DNA from 2 places in the Exiguobacterium sp. SH3S3 genome. Region 2 is predicted to be linked to the other one. Evidence: riboswitches for the same ligand, from Rfam matches in the RefSeq annotation. Region 2 holds a riboswitch; the other holds the start of a gene.
The links. Region 2 has a riboswitch for thiamine pyrophosphate ahead of EVJ28_RS14290 (energy coupling factor transporter S component ThiW). Riboswitches for the same ligand answer to the same signal wherever they lie in the genome.

Region 1: it holds a riboswitch for thiamine pyrophosphate, as region 2 does, so the genes downstream of both, thiT (energy-coupled thiamine transporter ThiT) here and EVJ28_RS14290 (energy coupling factor transporter S component ThiW) in region 2, are expected to answer to the same signal.

Annotation. Positions count from the first base shown of each region.
Region 1 is NZ_SJUU01000001.1:171,335-182,472, forward strand. It holds gene priA (primosomal protein N') at 1-1,823, shown strand, start outside; partial or broken gene def (peptide deformylase) at 1,835-2,263, shown strand; gene fmt (methionyl-tRNA formyltransferase) at 2,249-3,220, shown strand; gene rsmB (16S rRNA (cytosine(967)-C(5))-methyltransferase RsmB) at 3,222-4,550, shown strand; gene rlmN (dual-specificity RNA methyltransferase RlmN) at 4,553-5,638, shown strand; gene EVJ28_RS00870 (Stp1/IreP family PP2C-type Ser/Thr phosphatase) at 5,647-6,381, shown strand; gene pknB (Stk1 family PASTA domain-containing Ser/Thr kinase) at 6,378-8,324, shown strand; gene rsgA (ribosome small subunit-dependent GTPase A) at 8,368-9,252, shown strand; gene rpe (ribulose-phosphate 3-epimerase) at 9,254-9,910, shown strand; TPP riboswitch at 9,930-10,029, shown strand; gene thiT (energy-coupled thiamine transporter ThiT) at 10,104-10,676, shown strand; gene EVJ28_RS00895 (thiamine diphosphokinase) at 10,676-11,138, shown strand, end outside.
Region 2 is NZ_SJUU01000011.1:91,553-102,690, reverse strand. It holds gene EVJ28_RS11265 (methyl-accepting chemotaxis protein) at 1-1,362, shown strand, start outside; gene EVJ28_RS11260 (putative quinol monooxygenase) at 1,464-1,748, shown strand; gene EVJ28_RS11255 (VOC family protein) at 1,763-2,647, shown strand; gene EVJ28_RS11250 (LTA synthase family protein) at 2,689-4,491, opposite strand; gene EVJ28_RS11245 (VOC family protein) at 4,604-5,002, opposite strand; gene EVJ28_RS14290 (energy coupling factor transporter S component ThiW) at 5,007-5,270, opposite strand; TPP riboswitch at 5,334-5,432, opposite strand; gene EVJ28_RS11235 (hypothetical protein) at 5,457-5,777, opposite strand; gene EVJ28_RS11230 (aminoglycoside phosphotransferase family protein) at 5,822-6,790, shown strand; gene EVJ28_RS11225 (hypothetical protein) at 6,791-7,537, opposite strand; gene EVJ28_RS11220 (ribonuclease FAU-1 family protein) at 7,747-8,286, shown strand; gene EVJ28_RS11215 (tetratricopeptide repeat protein) at 8,336-9,463, shown strand; gene EVJ28_RS11210 (MarR family winged helix-turn-helix transcriptional regulator) at 9,609-10,043, shown strand; gene EVJ28_RS11205 (ring-cleaving dioxygenase) at 10,080-11,075, shown strand; gene EVJ28_RS11200 (NADPH-dependent FMN reductase) at 11,072-11,138, shown strand, end outside.

The DNA of each region.
Region 1 (11,138 bases), on a different contig from region 2:
AGGATGCGAGCGTCGTCCCGGCGCGTGCCAAAAAACAGCTCGAGGCGGTCCGTCTGCTTGAAGACGTGCCTCGTATGTACTGGTCGTCGCTCCGTCAAATCGGATTGACGCGCCCCCAGCTGCAAAAGCTCGAGACGCTCGGTGCCGTCAAAGTGACCGAAGTCGAATTGAATCGAGACCCGTACGCTTCGATCGAACAAGTGATCGATGATGTCCAACTGAATGACAGTCAAACGGAAGCGGTGCGCGCGATTCGCGAGGCCGAAGCCGGTGAGACGTTGTTGCTCCACGGCGTGACCGGAAGCGGAAAGACCGAAGTGTATCTCGAGTCGATCGGCCAAGTCGTCGATGACGGGAAGCAAGCCGTCCTGCTCGTTCCGGAGATCAGCTTGACACCGATGATGGTCAAACGGTTCAAACGCCGTTTTGGCGATCGCGTCGCCGTCCTCCATAGCGCCTTGTCGCAAGGCGAGAAGTATGATGAGTGGCGGAAAATCAAGCGACGGGAAGTCGACGTCGTCGTCGGCGCCCGATCGGCCATTTTTGCTCCGCTCGAACACATCGGCCTGCTCATCCTAGACGAAGAGCATGAGACGACGTATAAACAAGAAGAAAATCCACGCTATCATGCGCGCGACGTCGCAATTTGGCGAGCCCGTCATCACGGTTGTCCGGTCGTGCTCGGAAGCGCGACACCGTCGCTCGAGTCTTACGCCCGCGCCCAAAAAGGCGTCTATCGCTATTTGCATTTGAGTGAACGCTACGGCGGCAAGATGCCGCCCGTCCATATTGTCGATATGCGCCGCGAACTCGCGAAAGGGAACACGACGATGTTCTCGGAAGACTTATTTCTGGCCATCAATGACCGGATTGCGAAGAAAGAACAATGTGTCATCTTGCTCAATCGCCGCGGGTTCACGACGTTCGTCATGTGCCGTGATTGTGGGGAAGGGCTGACCTGCCCACATTGCGCCGTCAACTTGACGTATCATCAGCACGGCGACCGGCTCAAATGCCACTATTGTGGCTATGAGATCGGGATGCCGCCGAAATGCCCGACGTGCGACAGTAAAAAGATCAAACAGTTCGGCACCGGCACGCAAAAGATCGAGACCGAGCTGTTGAACCGAATCCCGGAAGCACGGATCATCCGCATGGACCAGGATACGACGTCGCGTAAAGGGTCGCACGAACAGCTGTTGAAACGGTTTGAGGACGGCGAGGCCGACATCCTGCTCGGTACCCAGATGATTGCCAAAGGGCTCGATTTTCCGAACGTCACGCTCGTCGGCGTGCTCGCGGCCGATGCGACGCTCGGTATGCCCGACTTTCGGGCGACCGAACGCACGTTCCAACTCGTCACCCAAGTCGCCGGACGAGCCGGACGTGGAAGTTTACCGGGTGAGGCGTACGTCCAGACGTACAATCCGGACCATTATGTCATCGAGACGGCGAGTGGGCATGATTATGAGTCGTTTTTCGAGCGCGAGATGAAACTCAGACAAGTCGGCAACCATCCGCCTTACTGGTACGTGACGCTCGTCACGTTCGCGGCTGAGAATCCGCTCGTCGCGCAAGCCGAGGCCGACCTGTTCGCCGCCGATTTTGCGGCAGCGCACGTCGAGCAGTCCCGGCTGAACGGACCGATGCCGGCACCGTTATCGAAACTAAAAAACTTGTATCGCTACCAGCTGTTCATCAAGACGAAACAACCGGAAGCGTTATATCCCGTTCTCGCCATGCTGCAACAAGCGCGGGCGAAAGCAATCAGCAAAAAAGAATATCAATTGAGTATAGATGTAAATCCATACGTCTTCATGTGAGGTGGAACGAAATGTATAAAGTAGTCGAAATTCCAAATGAGATTTTGCGGGTCAACTGTGACCCGGTGACAAAGTTTGACAAGAAGTTGCGCCAGACGGTCGACCGGCTGTTTGACACGATGTATGAGTATGATGGCGTCGGTGTGGCCGCGCCGCAAGTCAATTTGAACCAGCGCCTTGCCGTCGTCCATACTGACGACGAAACAGGTCCGCTCGTATTGATCAATCCAGAGATCATTTCGACCGCAGGCAAAGCCGTCGGATTAGAAGGTTGCTTGAGCATCCCGGGTGAGTTCGGATTCGTCGAACGACATGAGTCGATCGTCGTCAAGACGCAAGACATGAAAGGGCGCTTTCAAGAAGTGAAAGCAAGCGGCTTCTTCGCGCGCGCCATCCAACACGAGATCGACCATTTAGACGGCGTCCTGTTCACCGATAAACTCGCCGTTCCTAAGCCCGGAACCGACAAGCGGATCGTCTTCATGGGCACACCGGCGTTCGCCGTATCCGTACTTGAGCGCTTGCTCGAAGAAGGATACAATGTCGTAGGTGTTGTCTCGCAGCCGGACAAACCGGTCGGTCGCAAGCGTGAGCTCAAACCGACACCGGTCAAAGAGTGTGCGCTCCGTCATAACATCCCGGTATTGCAGCCGATCAAAGTCCGCACCGATTACGAGGATATTTTGGCGCTTGAACCCGATTTGATTGTGACGGCGGCTTACGGGCAAATCGTGCCGAGTGAACTGTTAGAGGCGCCGACATATGGCGCGATCAACGTGCACGCCTCGCTCCTTCCAAAATACCGGGGGGGCGCACCGATCCATCAAGCGATTTTGGACGGAGAGACAGAAACGGGCGTCACGATCATGTACATGGTCGATAAATTGGATGCAGGTGACATGATCGCGAACACGATCGTCCCGATCGAAGAGACAGACACGGTCGGTACGCTGTTCGACAAACTTGCCGTCGCAGGGTCTGATCTGTTGATCAAGACGTTGCCAGCCTTTTTAGAAGGCTGGATCGAAGCGGTACCGCAAGACGAACGTGACGTCACGTTCGCACCGAACATTAGCCGGGACCGCGAACAGCTGGACTGGTCGCAGCCGGGTGCATCGATCTTCAACCACATTCGTGGCATGAACCCGTTCCCGACGGCGTATACATTGATCGCGGGCGAGCGGGTGAAAGTGTTCGCGAGCGAGAAGACGAGCGGGAGCGGTGAGGCGGGCACAATCGTCCGGCTTGAAGAGGATGGGTTTGTGGTCGCGACTGGAAATGACGTCGCCATCAAAGTGACAGAGTTACAGCCGGCCGGAAAAAAACGGATGGACGGTGCCACGTTCATGCGCGGTGCCGGACAAAAGCTGCAAGTGGGCGACCAATTAGGAGGGTGACATGAACGTAAGACAAGCAGCGCTTGATACGCTGATCAAAATCGAACAAGGCGGAGCCTATTCGACGATCGCGGTCAACGATTTATTAAACCAAAAAAAGCTAGCTTCAAAAGACGTGGGACTTTACACAGAGCTCGTCTACGGAACGCTCGGGCGGAAGCGGACGCTTGATTATATATTGGAGAAGCGTGTCCAAAACCCGAAAAAACTGGACAGTTTCGTCTTACCGCTCCTTCGGATGAGCGTGTATCAACTGTTCTATTTGGACAAAGTGCCGGACCGGGCCGTCTTACACGAGGCGGTCGAGATCGCCAAAAAACGTGGGCACTCCGGCATCGGCAAGTTCGTCAACGGCGTGTTGCGCAACGTCACCCGTGACGGGTTCCCAGATTTGAGCGGGCTTCCTGACGCCGAACGGATCGCGATCGAGCACAGTCATCCCGACTGGCTCGTCGCGGATTGGATCAACACGTACGGGATTGAGGCGACAGAGGCGATGTGCAAGTTGAACAACGAGCCGGCCCCGGTGACAGTTCGCGTCAACCGCAAACAAATCACGGTCGACGAGATGATCGAACGCCTCGCCGAGTCAGGCGTACAAGCGTCACGTTCTGATCTATCGTCAGACGGTCTCGTTATCGAGTCCGGAAACGTTCATACGACGCCGTTTATCGACGCAGGACTTTTGTCGATTCAAGATGAGAGCTCGATGATCGTCGCCGACGCGCTCAGTGCCGAGAAGACCGAACGCGTGCTCGACGCGTGTGCCGCCCCAGGCGGAAAAGCGATGCACACCGCCGAACGGATGGACGGCGGGACGCTCGTGGCGCTCGACCTTCACCCTCATAAGGCAAAACTGATCGAACGACAAGTGAAGCGATTGCAAATCGATGGAGTGACCGCACTAGCCCTCGATGCCCGAGACGCCGGAGATGAGTTCGAACGCGAGAGCTTTGACCGCATCTTGCTCGATGTCCCGTGCTCGGGTCTAGGTGTCATTCGCCGCAAGCCAGATATTAAATGGACGAAGGACAAAGAATCCCTTTCTGGACTGCCGATCATCCAACGTGAAATTATTGACGCTGTCTTGCCACTACTGAAGCAAGGTGGTACGCTAGTGTACTCGACATGTACAATCGACCCGTCTGAAAATGAACGGCAGGCCGACTATATATTGTCGAACGGATTGACGTGGGATGAAACACTCCGAGATCGTCTTCCTGAAGTGTTACGTCCGATGGTGTCATCGGACCGCGCCGAACTCAAACTACTTCCGACGACGTTCGGAACGGACGGCTTCTACATCGCCGCATTTAAGAAAGAGGTATAAACATGAATCCAAAAGCAGTTGAAAAAACCCCATTAGTCGGTGCCAAGCCGTCTTTATATTCGCTCACATACCCTGAACTCGAACAATGGCTCATCGATGCAGGAGAAAAGTCGTTCCGCGCGAAACAGTTATATGACTGGATGTATGTCAAACGGGTGACGTCATTCGATGATATGACGAACTTGTCGAAACCGCTTCGTGAAAAACTCGATGCTTCGTTCCAGTTGACGACGTTAAAAGAACTCGTCCGCCAGGAATCACAAGACGGAACGATCAAGTTCTTGTTCGAGCTCCAAGACGATTACTCGATCGAGACGGTACTCATGCGCCACGAATACGGCAACTCGGTCTGTGTCACGACACAAGTCGGATGCCGCATCGGCTGTACGTTCTGTGCATCGACGCTCGGCGGGTTGAAACGTAACCTTGAAGCCGGAGAAATCACGGCTCAAGTATTAGATGTTCAACGGGCGCTCGACGTGAGCGGTGAACGTGTCGACTCGATCGTCGTCATGGGAATCGGCGAACCGTTTGACAACTATGACGAATTGATGCGTTTCTTGCGCACGGTCAACCACGATGACGGTTTGAACATCGGTTCACGCCACATCACCGTCTCAACGAGCGGAATCGTGCCGAAAATCTACAAGTTCGCCGACGAAGGGATGCGCATTAACTTTGCGATTTCGCTTCATGCGGCGTCGACGGAAGTTCGGACACGTCTCATGCCGATCAACCGTGCCTATAACTTGGACAAGTTGATGGAAGCCGTCAACTATTACACGGAGAAGAGTGGACGTCGTATCACGTTTGAATACGGTTTGTTCGGTGGCGTCAACGATACAGAAGAGGATGCCCACAAGCTTGCCGACTTGTTGAAAGGCGTCAAATGCCACGTCAACTTGATTCCAGTCAACCATGTGCTTGAGCGCGACTATGTGCGCACGCCACGTAATCAAATTTTTGCCTTTGAAAAAGTGCTCAAAGATCGAAAAGTGAACGTGACAATTCGTCGCGAACAAGGTTCGGACATCGATGCGGCTTGCGGGCAGCTTCGAGCGAAGGAGCGCGAACAAGAAACGAGGTAATCAGGAAGATGGAATTAGCATACCGAACCGACCGTGGGCAGGTGAGGGCTCAAAACGAGGATGCCGTCTTGATTTTAGGGGACGAGCATGCCGGGATCGCCCTCGTCGCCGACGGCATGGGGGGGCATGAAGCAGGAGAGGTCGCGAGCGGACTCGTCATCGAGCAGTTTCGTCGCGCCTTTCCGACGCTTCCGGCCACACCGTTAGCGATGGAGACGTGGTTCCGTGATAACGTGGAGCTGGCAAATGAGCAAGTGCTTGAATTCGCGAAGCAGTCTAATCTCGTCATGATGGGGACGACCATCGCTGGCGTCTGTTGGCATGACGAAACGATTGTCATCGTGCACATCGGCGATAGCCGCGTCTACGCCCTTCGTGGCGGAACACTCCAACAATTGACGGAAGACCATTCTTACGTCAACGTGCTAAAACAACTTGGGGAATTGACGGAAGAAGAAATGCGGATCCACCCGAAACGAAATATTATCACCCGTGCGATCGGCTCAAAAGAGCACGTCGAACCTGATCTGCAAGTGTTTGCCGACCCCGAGTTCGACACGATTTTAATCTGTACGGATGGCTTGACGACTCACCTGACAGATGAAGCCATCAAACACGCCTTAACTCGTCCCATCTCTGCGGACGCTAAGGCGGACATGTTGATCGATCAAGCCAACCGATTGGGTGGGAGCGACAACATCACTGTGGCGCTCGTCCAATTTACAGATAGAAAGAGAGGATGAATCCGATGCGAAGTGGAGAACGAATCAACGATCGTTATCGGATCGAACAACAAATCGGTAGCGGCGGCATGGCAAATGTCTACCGGGCTCACGATGAGATTTTAAACCGAACCGTCGCCATTAAGGTGTTACGATCTGAATTCTCGCATAACGAACAATTTATACGCCGGTTCGAACGAGAAGCCCATGCGGCAACCAGTCTGAACCATCCAAACATCGTCGCCATTTATGACGTCGGAGATGAACAAGACATTTATTACATCGTCATGGAACATGTCGATGGTATGACGCTCAAACAATATTTACAGGAAGAGTACATATCAATCGAGGAAGCGTTACGGATCATGGGGCAAATCTGTGATGCGATCGATCATGCCCATGCCCATCGCATCATTCATCGGGATATCAAACCGCAAAACATGATGATCGACCAAAACGGAAACGTCAAAGTGACCGATTTCGGGATTGCCGTGGCCATGTCGAACGCGACGCTGACCCATACGATGTCAGTCCTCGGGTCGGTCCACTACTTCTCTCCGGAACAAGCGCGTGGCAAGTTTGCCGATGAGAAGTCAGACATTTATTCGCTCGGTGCGGTGCTGTACGAACTTGTGACAGGACGAGTCCCGTTCATCGGTGAGACCCCGGTCGCGGTCGCGTTGCAACATTTGCAAGATGATCCGATCCGACCGCTCGACTTGAACCCTAAAATTCCGCAAGCGCTTGAGAACTGTATTATGCAGGCGCTCGCCAAATCGCCGGGGGCACGACATGCCTCGGTCGCTGCTTTTAAAAAAGACTGCTTGACGTCGCTCAGCCCAGACCGCGCGGACGAACCGAAACGGATGCCGACAGAACAAGACGAGTTTGATCAGACGCTCGTCATGGCGCCTGTCGTCCCGGAAGAACCGAAAGAAGTCGTCAAGCAGCCGGTAGCTGCAGTCGAGCCGGAATCAGCGACGCCGAAGAAACAAAAGAAAAAGAAGTGGTGGCTCTGGCTAGTGCTCGTTCTTTTATTAATTGGTGGCGGGGTTGCCGCGTATGTGGTTGCAGATGAAATGTCACGTGCCGTCGTGCCTGATATCGTCGGTATGAGCGTCGGTGATGCGACGACTGAACTGGAAGCATCCGGATTCGTCGTTGAGACGACAGACCGAGTGAGTGACAACGTGTCTGAAGGCGACGTGATTTCGCAAAACCCGCAACCTGGACGGAAGCCGAAGCGTGGAACGGTCGTCACCATCGTCGTGTCTGCTGGGAAAGAGACGGTCGAGATGCCTGACGTCGAAGGGTTGTCTCAAACAGCAGCGGAACGAACGTTGAAAGATCTTGATTTCACAGATATTGAAATCCAATCCGAAGCGTCCGAAACGGTCGACAGCGGAGATGTGATTTCGCAGTCGATCACGCCAGGTGAAGAAGTTATCGCGTCGGAAGAGACGGTCACGCTCGTCGTCTCGACCGGCAGCAATAAAATCGAGCTCGCCAATTTGACGGGCTACACGTTCGAAGAGGCGTCAACTTATGCCGAGCAAAACAACTTGAAAATCGTGAAACGCGATGAGTATTCGACGAGCATCCCAGCGAATCAAATCATTCGTCAACTTCCGACGTCAGGGACGGCGGTCGATCCGGGAACGGAACTGACGGTCATCGTCTCACAAGGGGTCGAGCCGACCGACATCTCGATCGAGCGAGAAGTGGACGTCGAAATCGAACCGCCGGCAGAAGGTGAAGAGGCGGAGCCGGTCGAAGTCGTCATCCGTACCGTCGATGCCCGTGGTGAGATCGAAGTGTTGCGTGATATGATCACAGAAACGACGACGTATTCCTATACGCTCGTCATTGCTCCGGACGAAGTCGGTACCGCGACGATTGAAGTCGAGGGAGAAGTCGTTCGGACCGATACGGTGACATACGCCCAAGCAAAAGATTCACAATGAAGAGGTGGCGTGCGCGTCACCTCTTTTCTAAGGAGGAAACAGGATGAAAGGAACGATTATTCGCTTGCAAGGTGGATTTTATGATGTCATGACCGAAACGAAAGTTGAAATCAGATGTCGCGCCCGGGGAAACTTCCGGAACCGAAACATTTCGCCCGTCGTCGGGGACGACGTCGATATTCAAGACCAAGGGGACGGGACCGGCTACATCATGGCTGTCGATGAGCGGTCGAACCATCTCGTCCGTCCGCCGATCGCCAACATCGATCAGGCGTTTCTGCTCTTTTCCGTGAAAGAGCCGGCGTTCTCGTTTCATTTGCTTGACCGCTTTCTCATTTTGATCGAATCGAAGCAAGTTCACCCGATCATCGTGTTGACGAAGATGGACTTGTTGCTAGAAGCTGAAAAGGAAAAAATTAGTGCGGCGGCAGCGCTATACCGTTCGATCGGCTATCAAGTCATTGAGACGTCGACCGAAGACGGAGCTGGGATCGAGCTCATCCGCAGTGCGTTCAAAGACAAGACGAGCGTATTCGCCGGACAGACCGGCGTCGGGAAGAGTTCGTTGCTGAACGCGGTCGCACCGGAGCTTGAACTCGCGACTGGTAAGATTTCGAAAGCGCTTGGCCGCGGGAAGCATACGACGCGTCACGTCACGCTCATCACACTCGCGGACGGGTTCGTCGCCGATACACCTGGATTCTCGAGTCTTGAGTTCCCGGAAGAACTTGAAGTCGAGGAGATGCGTTGGTGTTTCCCTGAATTCGTCTTGCGGCACGATGACTGTAAATTCCGTGGTTGCGCCCATTTGAACGAGCCAGGTTGTGCCGTCAAAGCGGCGGTCGAGGCCGGAGAAATCGCTTCCACCCGCTATGCGAACTATGTTACGTTTATGGAGGAATTAAAAGATAGACAACGGAGGTACTAACATGATTAAAATCGCACCATCGATCCTGTCGGCCGATTTTGCCAACCTTGAGGCAGAGGTCAAAGCGGTCCAAGAAGCAGGGGCCGATTACATCCATTTTGACGTCATGGACGGTCAGTTCGTGCCGAACATCTCGATTGGACTGCCGGTACTCAAAAGTTTGCGTGACAAGTCGGACATGGTATTAGACGTCCATTTGATGATCGACCAGCCGGAACGGTTCGTCGAGGACTTCGTTCAAGCAGGCGCCGATATCGTCACGGTCCATGTCGAGGCGACAAACCATTTGCATCGCGTATTGCAACAAATCAAAGGAGCCGGCGCTAAGTGTGGTGTCGTCTTGAACCCACATACACCGTTGTCGTCAATCGAGCACGTGCTCGGTGATGTCGATATGGTGTTGCTCATGACCGTGAACCCTGGCTTTGGCGGCCAAGCGTTCATCGAAGCGGTCGTCCCGAAGATCGCGGCGCTCAGCGAGATGCGCCAAGCGCGTCGTCTCGACTTCGAAATCGAGATCGATGGCGGGGTAAATCCTGCGACGGCAAAACTTTGTATCGACGCAGGTGCTGACGTCCTCGTTGCCGGTTCGGCCATCTATAACGAACCGAGCTATAAAGACGCAATCGATAGCATTCGCAACGCGTCTCGTGTATAATCGTCTGTAGAACAACAAATATTGTCGCAAGGGGTGTCACATCTGTGGCTGAGAGGCATGAGCTAACCCTTTGAACCTGTTCCGTTCACACGGACGTAGGGATGTGGCGAAAATGCACGTTGCTACACGATAGCAGCATGGCGTTTACGTCATGCTGCTTTTTGTCGTTCACTCATATCAAGGAGGGAATAAGATGAAACAACGTTTAAAACTACAGGCGCTCATTGAAATCTCGCTGTTCGCCTCGCTCGGACTGATCTTTGACATGCTCATCCCATATCGGTTGCCGCAAGGCGGAGCAGTCAGCCTGGCGATGCTGCCGATTCTCGTGATGGCGTATCGGCATGGATTGAGAGGCGGACTCGCGACAGGCGCGCTCGTCGGGACGCTACAACTGTTATTTGGGGCCTATATCTTCACACCGGTCCAGTTTTTACTCGACTACACGGTCGCCTACGGCCTCGTCGGAGTCGCCGGTATCTTCGCCGGTCAAGTCAAACAGTCGGCAAAAGACGGCGCCAAGAAAACGCTCACGTTCTATTTGATTCTCGGGGCGTTGATCGGCTCGGCGCTCCGATATGTTGCGCACGTCGTCTCCGGCATCGTCTTCTTCGCCGAGTATGCGGAAGGACCGGTCGTCTTGTACTCGCTCGGCTATAACTTGACGTATATGTTGCCGTCGTTCCTCGTCTCGGCGGTCGTGATCGTGATCTTGTTCACGTCGGCGCCGCGCTTCGCGACGCTCGCGACACGGGACATCAGATAATGCGCGTCTTGATTGTGGCTGCGAGCCCGGAAGCGGTCCCTGAGCTTCCTCGGAACGCCGATTACGTCATCGGCGTCGACGGCGGCTATCATACGCTGCTCGACCGTGGGATGAAGCCGGACCTGCTCGTCGGTGACTTTGATTCGTTCACAGGCACCGTGCCGGAGGAAGCTGTCCGTTATCCGTCTGAAAAAGACGTGACCGACCTTGAGATCGCTCTCGAGGCGGCACGAGGGAAAGGGGCGGACGTGATCGACGTGTACGGTGCACTCGGAGGCAGACTCGATATGACGCTCAGCAACGTCGGTCTGCTCGAGGCGTACCCCGAGATGCGGTTGTTCGCAGACGGGCAAGAAGTCCGCCTCGTCGGAAAAGGGGACTATCGTCTCCCGCGTCGTCCTGACCATTACTTGTCGCTCGTACCTTGGAAACGGGCCTCGGTCTCGATTCGTGGCGTCAAGT
Region 2 (11,138 bases):
TGGATCGGGGAGCTCGCTGGACAAGACGCAGTCAGTTTTATTGTGGTAGGGAGTGTCATTCAGATTGGGTCATGGCTCGGCCATCGCTTCTATGTAGAGCATGCTTGGTTGAAGTATGGGCTCGTCACATTGATGTACATTGCGGCTTCAGCGATTATCTTGACGCTACCAGGTGCGGCGATTCAAAATGTCGTCTTTCTTTACATCGTGTTGACGTTGATGTACTTGAATCGTCATCTTGTTCTATATGGTAGCATGCTCGCGCTAATCGTCTCGGTCTCAGCTGTCTTGATTGGGCGCTTTTCATTTGCAACGCCGCTCGACCTCGTCATTTGGTTCACGATGCTCACAATGGCTTTGTCTGGCGCGTACTTTGTGTCCTTCTTTGGCGCAAAGTTGTTGCATGAGACGTTCGCACAGCAAGAGAAAGCAGAACAACATGCAGGAAAAATCGAGCTGACAATGGCGAAAACGACAGCGAGTGCGACTACGCTTCACGGAGCTGTCTTCACGATGAATGATTCAGTCGATTCAGTCACAAATGCTTCGGAACAAGTGACGGAACAAATCGGTTCGATGACGAAACGAACATCTGAACAGGCAGGTCTTATCCAAACTGTCGCTTCACAAATCCATTCAACTGTACAGGCGTTTGAACGAATGCAGCAGCAGCTCCAGGAGACAACGTCTCAAGTGAGTGGCGTCTTGCAGGACGCTCACGTCTCGCATGAAAACATGGACTCGACAGAACGTTCGCTTGCTGAACTGAACTTAAGTATCGGTGAAGTCAATCATGCGTTTAAAGGGTTGGCGGAGCGCTTCCAAGAAGTACGGACGATCACGGGGACGATTCAGCAGATTTCATCTCAGACGAACCTGCTGTCGCTCAACGCCTCAATTGAAGCGGCGCGAGCGGGTGAGCACGGGAAAGGGTTTGCCGTCGTCGCGTCCGAGATTCGAAATTTGTCGGCTCAAACCGCCCAAGCCTCATCTCAAATCAATGATATTATCCAACTCGTCATGCAAGAGGTACAAGTGACGGAACGGGCGATCGATGGCAGCACAGAACGTTTGTCGACGCAGGAAGAACAAGTCCGTAAGAGCGGGACGTCGATTCTCTCCATGATTCAGACGACAGGTACGGTCGCGAGCACGGTGGATGAGACATCGACCCAGCTCCAAGTCGTCGCTTCAGAACTGAACAAAGTCCATCAAGTGACGGGCCAAATGTCGGCACTGATGACAGCTCTCGAAGAGAACAGTCAAGACGTGCATGTGTTGACGACGTCGCAGCAACAGGCGTTGGCTTCGTTGAAAGATCAAATTGCAGAATTGAACGAGATTGCGAACGAACTCGTCTAAACGATGGACACGCCTTGAAAATAGGTGTGTCCATTTGCGTATACATCTCTTCTAAAACGGGAAAAGTTTTGCGTCAGTCCTAACATGAGGAGGAACGATCAATGGAAATTACAATCACAGCTATCTTAAAGGCTCACCCGGGCAAAGAGAGTGAGTTGCGTCAAGCACTCGATCAGGTCATCCCGCCGTCGCGGCAGGAAGAAGGGTGTCTCGCCTACGTGTTACACGAGTCGATCGATGCGCCGGGTACGTTCGTGTTCTACGAGAAGTATCGGGACGAGACGGCGCTCGACCATCATATCAACTCAAGCCACTATCAAGCGTATCGGCAAGCTGCCGAGACGTTACTCGCTGTCCGTGACGTGTACCGTTTGCGAGAGGTCTGAAAGGAGACAGTCCGATGATCACACAACCGATTATTCCGTGTATTTGGTTCGAACAAGACGTCGAAGCGATTGCCGATTGGTACGTCTCGATATTTCCTGATTCATTCGTCGATTATACGACGAAACTTATCGACACCCCGCCTGGCGAGACGACGGTCGTCACCGTCTCACTCTTTGGTCAGTTCTTTCAATTGCTCGGTGCGGGTAACTTGAAGGAGCGGAATCCGTCCTTCTCCTATATGATTTCGCTCCCGACGTCAGAAGAAGTCGATACGCTGTGGGACAAGTTATCGGACGGTGCTGACGTGCTCACGCCGCTCGACACGTACGACTTTAGTGAACGTTACGGCTGGTTGAAAGACAAGCACGGTGTCTCTTGGCAAATCATGCACAACGACGGCATGGACATCCAGACGGTGACGCCGTGTCTGTTGTTCGTCGGGGAGGCGTTCGGCCGGGCCGAGGCGGCGATGGACGATTGGGTCACAGTGTTCCCGGACTCGTACGTGCTCGACGATCAGATGATCCGTTACGATAAAGACGATGGCCCAGAATTAGAAGGGAAGTTGAACTACGCCCGTTTCGTCTTATCTGGACGTGAGTTCATCGTCATGGACAGTGCCGAGCATCACCAGTTCGCTTTCAACGAGATGCAGTCGTTGATCGCGTTTTGTGAGACACAAGAACAAATCGATGCGTATTGGGATGAACTATCGTCCGTACCTGAAGCCGAACAATGCGGTTGGCTACAGGACCGCTACGGCGTCTCCTGGCAAATCGTTCCGTGGGAAATGGAAGAGATGCTGACGACCGGCACGCCGGAACAGTTGGCGCGGGTAACGGCAGCGTTCTTGCCGATGAAGAAGATCGAGCTGACCGAGTTGCGGAAAGTATATTGAAACGAACCATGCCACCCTTAGCGAATCAGGGCGGCATGGTGTTATTCGCGTTTTGTTTTGGAGAGTGCGTCTTTCTCGATGATCGTATCGGACAGACGCAGTTGTTCAGCTGCTTCGTCGATGAAAGGCTCACATTGACTGAGCGGTAGCTCGTCTCCTGTCTCGACCGCGTAACACGTCCCGTTTCCGACGGGATCGGTCAAGTTTGGAACATAGTAGAGCGTGTCGTACCGGAACGACCCGTTACGGAACACGGTCAAGTTCGGCTCGTCGTCGAGCAGCGGGCTACCGAGCATGTAAGCGGGTTCCATCCCGAGCAACTCCAAGATGGTCGGGGCGATGTCCGTTTGACCGCCGTTCGCTTCGATCGTTCGACCTTCGTTCAAGTTGGCTGGCTTGATGTAGAGTGGAACAGAACGGTCGAGCTGAAACAGTTCGACGGCCGAATCGGCGTTCGCTTGCTCGGCCATCTCGTCACCTGCGGCGGTCAGGCCGCTGTCATGATCGCCATAAAAGACGACTAACGAATTATTCCACGTCCCGTTCGCCTTCAATTGATCGACCATCAACCCGACGGCCGCGTCGACGTAGTGGACGGTATGGTAATAGTTTTGAAGCAGCGGGTCGTCATAACCGGTCAAGTCCAATCGTTTTTCAGCTTCTGGGAGCTCATATGGCGTATGGCTCGTCAAAGCGACCATGAACGCATAAAACGGTTCCGCTAACGTGTCCATCGCTTCGACGGAAGTGGTCAAGAAATCTTTGTCGTTAAGCGCCATGCCGATGACAGGTTCTTCCGGATAGTCATCTTTGCTGAAAAAATGATTGAAGCCGATATTGTCATAGACGTTGTCGCGGTTCCAAAACGTTTTGTCGAACGCATGCATCGCGGCCGTATCATAGCCGGCTTGGCGCAAACGTTCAGGTAAGGCGTCAAACGTATGGTCACCGTACTGGGTGTACACCGAACCGGATTTGACCGGGTAGAGCGAGGTGTTGACCGTGAATTCCGCATCCGACGTCCGGCCTTCGTGCGTCTGATGATAGAAGTTCGGGAAGTACAACATCTCGTCACGAAGCGCGTTCAAGTTCGGTGTCAGTTCCTGTCCGTTGATCGTCTGTCCGATCACCGACGTCTGGAACGACTCGAGCTGCAGCATGATGACGTTCGTATCGGCCGTTGTCTCGACGTCAGTTGGAGTCGAGGTACCGAGCCGCGTCTCTTCTTGTACCGTTAAGTCGCCTCCGAAGCCGAGTTGGTCGCCGATGCCACGGAACAAGTCGAGGCCGTGATACCCCCAAAAGCCGTACTCGTAATATTCACGCATGTTCGAAATCGGTGCTTGCTCGTCATCATTCGGCTGACTGACGGTTAACGGAACGACGAAGGCGGTCAAGCCGATGACAAAACCGGCAGCGGCGATCCGGCGATTTTTTCCTGTGCCTTGCGCAGGTTTTTTTCTCATATAGACGAGGACAGCGGTATAAAGCACCAAGTCCGCGAACAATAGAAAGTCGGTCGGTTGAATCAACGTCAGGAAGCCGCCGCCGACGTCGCCCATCTGACCAACGTCTGACAAAAGCGCGACCGATAACAGATTGCCGAAATAGCGATAATACCAGACGTCGGAGATGAGGAGTGTACTGTGTAGAAACAGCGAGGCGAATAAAATCCAGCGCCGTGTTTTCGTCTTCACGAGCAACGCCCAGCTCGTCATCATGAGAATCATCCCGATGTTGACGAGTAAAAAATGAACGTTGAACGCGCTCGCGGTCAAGACGCTGAATAAAAATAGTTTGGCAAGTGATAGTGACAGATAACTCCAATAATCAAGATGGTTCATAAATAGCCTCCAAACGGTACGTACACGTCGTATTCTTTTTCATGTACCTGTTCGTAGGTGGCGGGAAACATGGGGGTGTGCGATGCGGACGAAAAAAAGCGAGGCGAGCGCCTCACTTGATCAAAAATGTGTCCCGAAGCTCGATAATCGTGCCTTCTGGGGCTTGTAGTTTGCTCAGGTGGCCATCGACGACGAAGTAGATATTCCCGCCGTGTTTCGGCAAGAACGTGACACCGAGCGCCTCGAGCCGACCGACTTCCGCTTCAAGGTCATCGACGTACAAGGCGAAGTGAACGGGTCCGGCCGCATGTTTCGAATACGGCGATAACGCCTCGTCCGCCTTCGCCGTCTGAAGTTCGATATAGAAGTCGCCGAGCTTGAGCCAACTGTTGAACGCCCGGGTATGGAAGTCGGGTGACTCTTGGACGAGCTCAAAACCGAGCGTTTCATAAAATTGCTTTGACGCCGCATAGTCGGGCGTTTGGATACAGAGATGGTGGATTTGTTTCATCGTGTCACTCCTTTGCTTTCATTTTAGCGAATAGGAGCCTGAAGCGGAACTTTTCTTGAAAGAAGACGTATACGACACCGAGGAGGGATCCGGTCACGAACGCGACGAGCACGGCCCCGAACGGACCGACGGTGACGGCGGCGATGACGTTCACCATATGTTGCACCGGATAGGCCCGGGCGACACCGGTCGGGATGGAGATGAACAGGGAGCCGATGATGGCGATGGCGATGAGCATCGCCATCCAAGTGAGTTGTTGAATACGCATGTAGTGTCTCCTTTCAAAATGAAAACGCCACTTCTCCAAGTGGAAAAGTGGCGTGGACAGACAGACGTATCCAAGCCACTTCCCTACGCTGGTATGAGCCAGATCAGGTTCGAAGGGTCCGGCAGTTGCCGTCTCAGCCCGAAGGCTCCCCTAGTGGTCGTTTATTGGTTTGAGTATAGCATAACGTTATTTTGTTGCCTCAATTTTTCGCGGTCGGAAGATGAAATAAATGATACCGCTATACAGGGCGTATAAAAACAGGGAAAACACGAGATTGATGAGCCACGGGAGTGTACCCATAAATACAGTGACCGAGGCGTTACGGAACCAGCCGAGTGAAAGACATAGTCCGACAAAGCTGAGCACGATTGTCGTCCAAAAGCTGATATCTGGACGTCTCGCCACGCGGCGAACGACTAGACCGATTATGAAGCTGAAGACAGCCGTCGCACCTAAATACATATAGAGTAACGCATCGACAGGGTATGAATAATAGACAACGTCCATATTATTTCCTCCTAAACGAAGTGTGGTGAAAGGAAGTGAGGTCAGTGAGGAGTGCGATCCCATGGCGTGACGAGTCTTACCGTGAACAGTTCGAGCACTGGCTCGATGGCCATGTGCCAGGCGTGACGTGGCGGGTTGTGAAAGATACGGATTTGACATACTTGATGTATGGAGAGTACGGAGCAGACCGTTACTACGCCAAGGCGGTGACAGCAATCAGTGGTGGCGAGGCCGAACTGTCGATGCATCTAGCCGAACGGCATCCGGGACTCGTCCCGGAGGTCATCGCCATTGACGCGGCACGCAACTGGCTACTTATGCGAGACATCGGCGGGGATGCACTTCGCGAATACCCTAAGCACAGTCGGTACGAAGCGGCTGTGCGTCAATATGCGAAACTACAGAGAAAAGAAGCGAATTACATGGATACGCTTTTGGCCTACGGCATCCCGGACCGGCGTCCGGCTCGTCTAAAAGAAGAGATACGGACGTATTTACCCGAGTTATGTACGGGGTTAGATCGAGATAAGGCAGAGGCGGTGCTGGCGCTCCAAGACGAACTCCTCACCATGTGCGACGAGCTCGCGACTGGGCTGCCGATGAGTCTCGAGCACGGCGACTTACATGGCGGCAACATCTTTTGGCGCGAACAGAAGGATGACTTATGTATTCTCGATTGGGGCGATGCGACCGTCACCCATCCGTTCTTCAGCGTCCGTGTGTTTTGGAACGCGCTCTACGACTTGTTGCCAGAAGACGATGAAGTCGCATGGTATGAACAGATTCAGAAGATGCGTACCGTCTACTTGGCTGAGTGGGAAGGTGTGGCGCCTCGGGACGTGCTATGGCGCCATTTGTTGATCGCTGAAGAGCTCGGTTGCGTGTATCGGGCACTGTCGTGGCATGTATATGTTACCAACTATCGGTATGATCCGTCCGAGTCAGCCGATAAACCGGCCCAATGGCTTAACTTGTTCCTCGAGTATCGGGACTTGAAACGTCGCGGTACGTGATCACTCGTTCTTCTCGAGCAGGTTTTCATAATCCGTCTCGTTCCAAAACAGCTGGGCGATCGACTCCGGTGCTTTCAAAATCTCACCGTCTTGGTCGTAGACGATAGCGTAGCCGTTTTCGATCTCAAAGACGATCAAGTCGGCCGTCACTTCCTTGACGCCGTTCCCGGCAATGATGACGTTCTCGATTGGGTCGCGTGCGACTTGAACTCCCCATTCGTCGAGCTCGACGATGAGCGCTGACGTGTAGGCATGGCGGTCGTAAATCGATTGAAACTCGTCTTGCGTCAATGTGACGTCGGTCGGCGGGGCACTCGTCCCGTATTTGCGCTTCTCAATCTCCTCAACGAATTGCGTGAACGACTCTTCTTGCCAAAAGAGCGGTGCGACCGACTCGGGACCGTTGGCAATCTCACCGTCTTCATTCTCATAGACGGTCGCGTACGTACCGTCGTCGAGCTTGAACGGATAAATATCGGCGTATGTATGATGGATCCCGTCCCCGGCGATGACGACGCGTTCGAACGTCTCACGGAACGGTGTTAGCCCTTGGGTTTCGAGCGCTGCTAACAAGTCTTGGGCAGTCTCGTGTTGGTCAAAGACGTCTTTGAAATCTTCTCGTGTCCATTCGATCGTCGCTTCTTCATCTTGTTCGTTCATATCAGGAGAGACGATTGGTTTCTCGGCTTGATCGGTACAGCCTGTCAGCAAGAACGCGCTTAAGCCAAGTAGTCCTAACCGTTTCATAAAACAACCCCCTAGTAAGTTACATTATTTCCCTATTTTACATTAGCGTAGCATGTATGAAATGGGATGAGAACCTGGATACTTTCTCATCTAGGGCAAATGGAATCGCTACCTCGTCTGGTTCAATCAATACAACCTGTACGATTGAACAGGGGAATGTCGACTTTTGGCGAACACATTTAGGAAACTGATTTAAAGGAGAGAGAGAGATGCCAAAACGAAAATTTGCCAATCGTCGTGATTGGGAACGCATATTAAAAAATCGATACGCGCAAATGGAGGTGCGGGACGACCGCTTCTCGGGCACCGTCGCCCTCTTCCAAATTGACGCCGTCCGAGCCCCGCAATATAAGATGCATAACGGCGAGGAGTTCATCGTCGCCGACGCAGGTTACGCGTGGCTCCAGTACTTCTCAGAACATGAACCGTTCGGGGTGACCGTCATGTTCGACGACCGGGGCAACATCGTCCAATGGTACATCGATATCGTTGAAGGGATCGGGTATGAGGATGGGATTCCGTACATGGATGACCTCCTGCTCGACATCCTTATCTTCCCGAACGGTGACGTCGTCCGTAAAGACGAGGATGAGTTCGAAGCGGCAGCCAAGTCAGGTGAGATCACGCCGGAGATGGTCGACCGTGGCTGGCGTGATTTCAAGGCGACGCTCGATCGGATCGAACGCCGCGACTTCGTCTATTTTGATTTAGCGAACGAGCATTACGAGCAGTTGAAGCAAAAGCTTTGAGTCTTCCCGTACTGCTTTTGGTACAGTGAAAGAACAGGGGGGAAGATAGATGAAACAAATTGATCTCGAGAAGTGGCCGCGTAAAAAGCATTATGAGTTTTTCAAGGCGTTTGACGCCCCGCATTTCAACGTGACGGCGAACGTCGACGTGACGAAGCTACATACGTTCGCGAAGACGCGCGGACAGTCATTTTTCAAGCTGTTCTTATACGGCGTGGTGAAGACGGCGAACGCCATCCCGGAACTTAGGTACCGGATGCGCGGTGACGTGGTCGTCGAGCATGATGTCGTCCATCCATCGTTCACCGTCATGATGGATGATGACGTCTTCAATTTCTGTACGGCGACGTATAAAGACGCGTTTCCCGACTTCATGGAGGAAGTGGCCGTGCGGATGAGCGGGGCGAAACGAGAAGTCGTCGTCGGAGATGACGAGCCGGACAGCCTGCTCTATATTACGAGCGTGCCTTGGCTCACGTTCACGAGCATCAGTCACCCGACGAATGACCAACAGCACGATAGCGTTCCGCGGATCGCCTGGGGCAAATTCACGAAGGTTGGCGACCGGATGATGATGCCGCTCTCGGTTCAAGCGCACCACGCGCTCGTCGACGGCGTCCATATCGGGAAATATTATGAGAAACTGCAGGCGTGGCTCGATGATTTGAGCGACCTTCACGTCAAACAGCCTGAAGAGGTCGGACTCGACGAGGCGATCCGCCTGCGCGAGAACGGAGAGCTCGAGCGGGCGAAGCAGCTGTTGCTCATGCTGTTGCGTCAAGATGAGAAGAATCCACGACTCCACGCGCAATGTGCCTGGTGTTATGACTCGCTCGGCGAAGAGCGTCAAGCCGTCCCGCACTATGAGCGGGCCATCCGACTCGGTCTGAGCGGTCACGAGCTCAGTGAGACGTATATCGGGCTCGGCAGCACGTACCGTGCGCTCGGTCGTTACGAGGATGCCGAGGAGCTGTTTGCTAAGGCGATCGAACAGTTCCCTGACATCGCTGCCTTGAAAGTGTTCCAAGCGATGACGCGCTACAACCTCGGACAGCATCAGGAAGCGACCGGTGCGTTGCTCGAGCTGCTCGCTAGTCCGCAGCCAGATGACAGCATTCAGCGTTATCGTCGCGCCATCGCATTCTATGCGCGCAACCTCGACGAGACGTACGATTGATCCGGAAGACAAGGCCTGTGGAAGCGGCCTTGTCTTTTTTGGAGACGAATTGATTGACCGATCCAAATTGAAGTGTTATATTTATCTTGAATTAAAGATAATTAAATTTAAAGTATTGTTTTCTCTCAACAAAGGAGGGGAAAAGATGAAACAATCAGACGCCTTAAAAGCGATTACCGTCTTATTTCGGGCCTCGCAGTCGATCCAGGACATGGTCAAACAAGAAGTCGCCGTATATGGACTGAACGCGACCGAATTCTCGGTACTCGAACTGCTCTATCATAAAGGCGACCAACCGATTCAAATCATCGGTAAAAAAGTCTTGCTCTCGAGCGGCAGCATGACGTATCTCGTCGATCGGCTCGAGGCAAAAGGCTACTTGGTCCGGAAATCTTGTCCGAGCGACCGCCGCGTGACGTATGCCGCATTGACTGAAGCGGGAACCGACTTGATGGATCAAATTTTTCCGATACACGCGAAACGGATGCACGAGTTGTTCGACGGACTCGATTTAGATAACACAATCACTCAATTGAAGACGGTCGGCAAACGTGCCGAGGCGTCAAAAATTTTTAATTAATTATCTCGGAATCAAGATTTTGAAGGGGCGATTTAGATGAACCATGTAAAAGGGATTCACCATGTGACGGCGATCACGAGCAGCGCCGAAAAGAACTACGACTTCTTTACGAACGTCTTAGGGATGCGTCTCGTCAAGAAGACGGTCAACCAAGACGACATTCAGACGTATCACTTGTTCTTTGCGGACGATAAAGGAAGCGCCGGGACGGACATGACGTTCTTCGACTTCCCGGGCATCCCAAAAGGCGTGCACGGGACGAACGAGATTTCAAAGACATCGTTCCGTGTCCCGACGGATCAGGCACTCGACTACTGGGTCCGTCGTTTTGATCGGTTAAAGGTCAAGCATGAAGGGATCACCGAGCAGTTCGGCAAGAAGACGCTGTCGTTCGTCGACTTTGACGACCAGGCGTATCAGCTCATCTCGGACGAGTTCAATCAAGGTGTCGCTTCCGGTGAGCCGTGGCCAAACGGTCCGATTCCGCTCGAGTATGCGATCACTGGCCTCGGGCCAATCTTTATCCGTATTTCCGACTTCACGTACTTCAAACAAGTGATGGAGCAAGTCATGTTGTTCGAAGAGATCGGGCAAGAAGGTGACAACCATCTCTTTGAAGGAGGTGAGGGTGGAAACGGAGCGCAAGTCGTCGTCATCCATGACGAGACATCTCAGCAAGCACGCCAAGGGTTTGGAACGGTTCACCACGTCGCGTTCCGCGTCGACGACCGCAGCGTCCTCGATGAATGGACAGCGCGGCTGCAACAGTTCGGGTTACCGACGTCAGGTTACGTCGACCGCTTCTTCTTTGAATCATCATACGCACGCGTCGCACCGCAAATCTTGTTCGAATGGGCGACCGACGGACCAGGATTCATGGGTGACGAACCGTATGAGACGGTCGGTGAGAAATTGTCGCTCCCACCGTTCTTAGAGTCGAAGCGTGAGCAGATCGAAGCGATGGTCCGGCCGATTGATACGGTCAGAAGTACCAAAACGTTCGAGAAAGAATATGAGGGTATGCCATCATGAGTTTTTTCAATCGTTTGTTCGGTAAACAAGAAGAACCAACCAACTCACAAGGAGGAACTACTA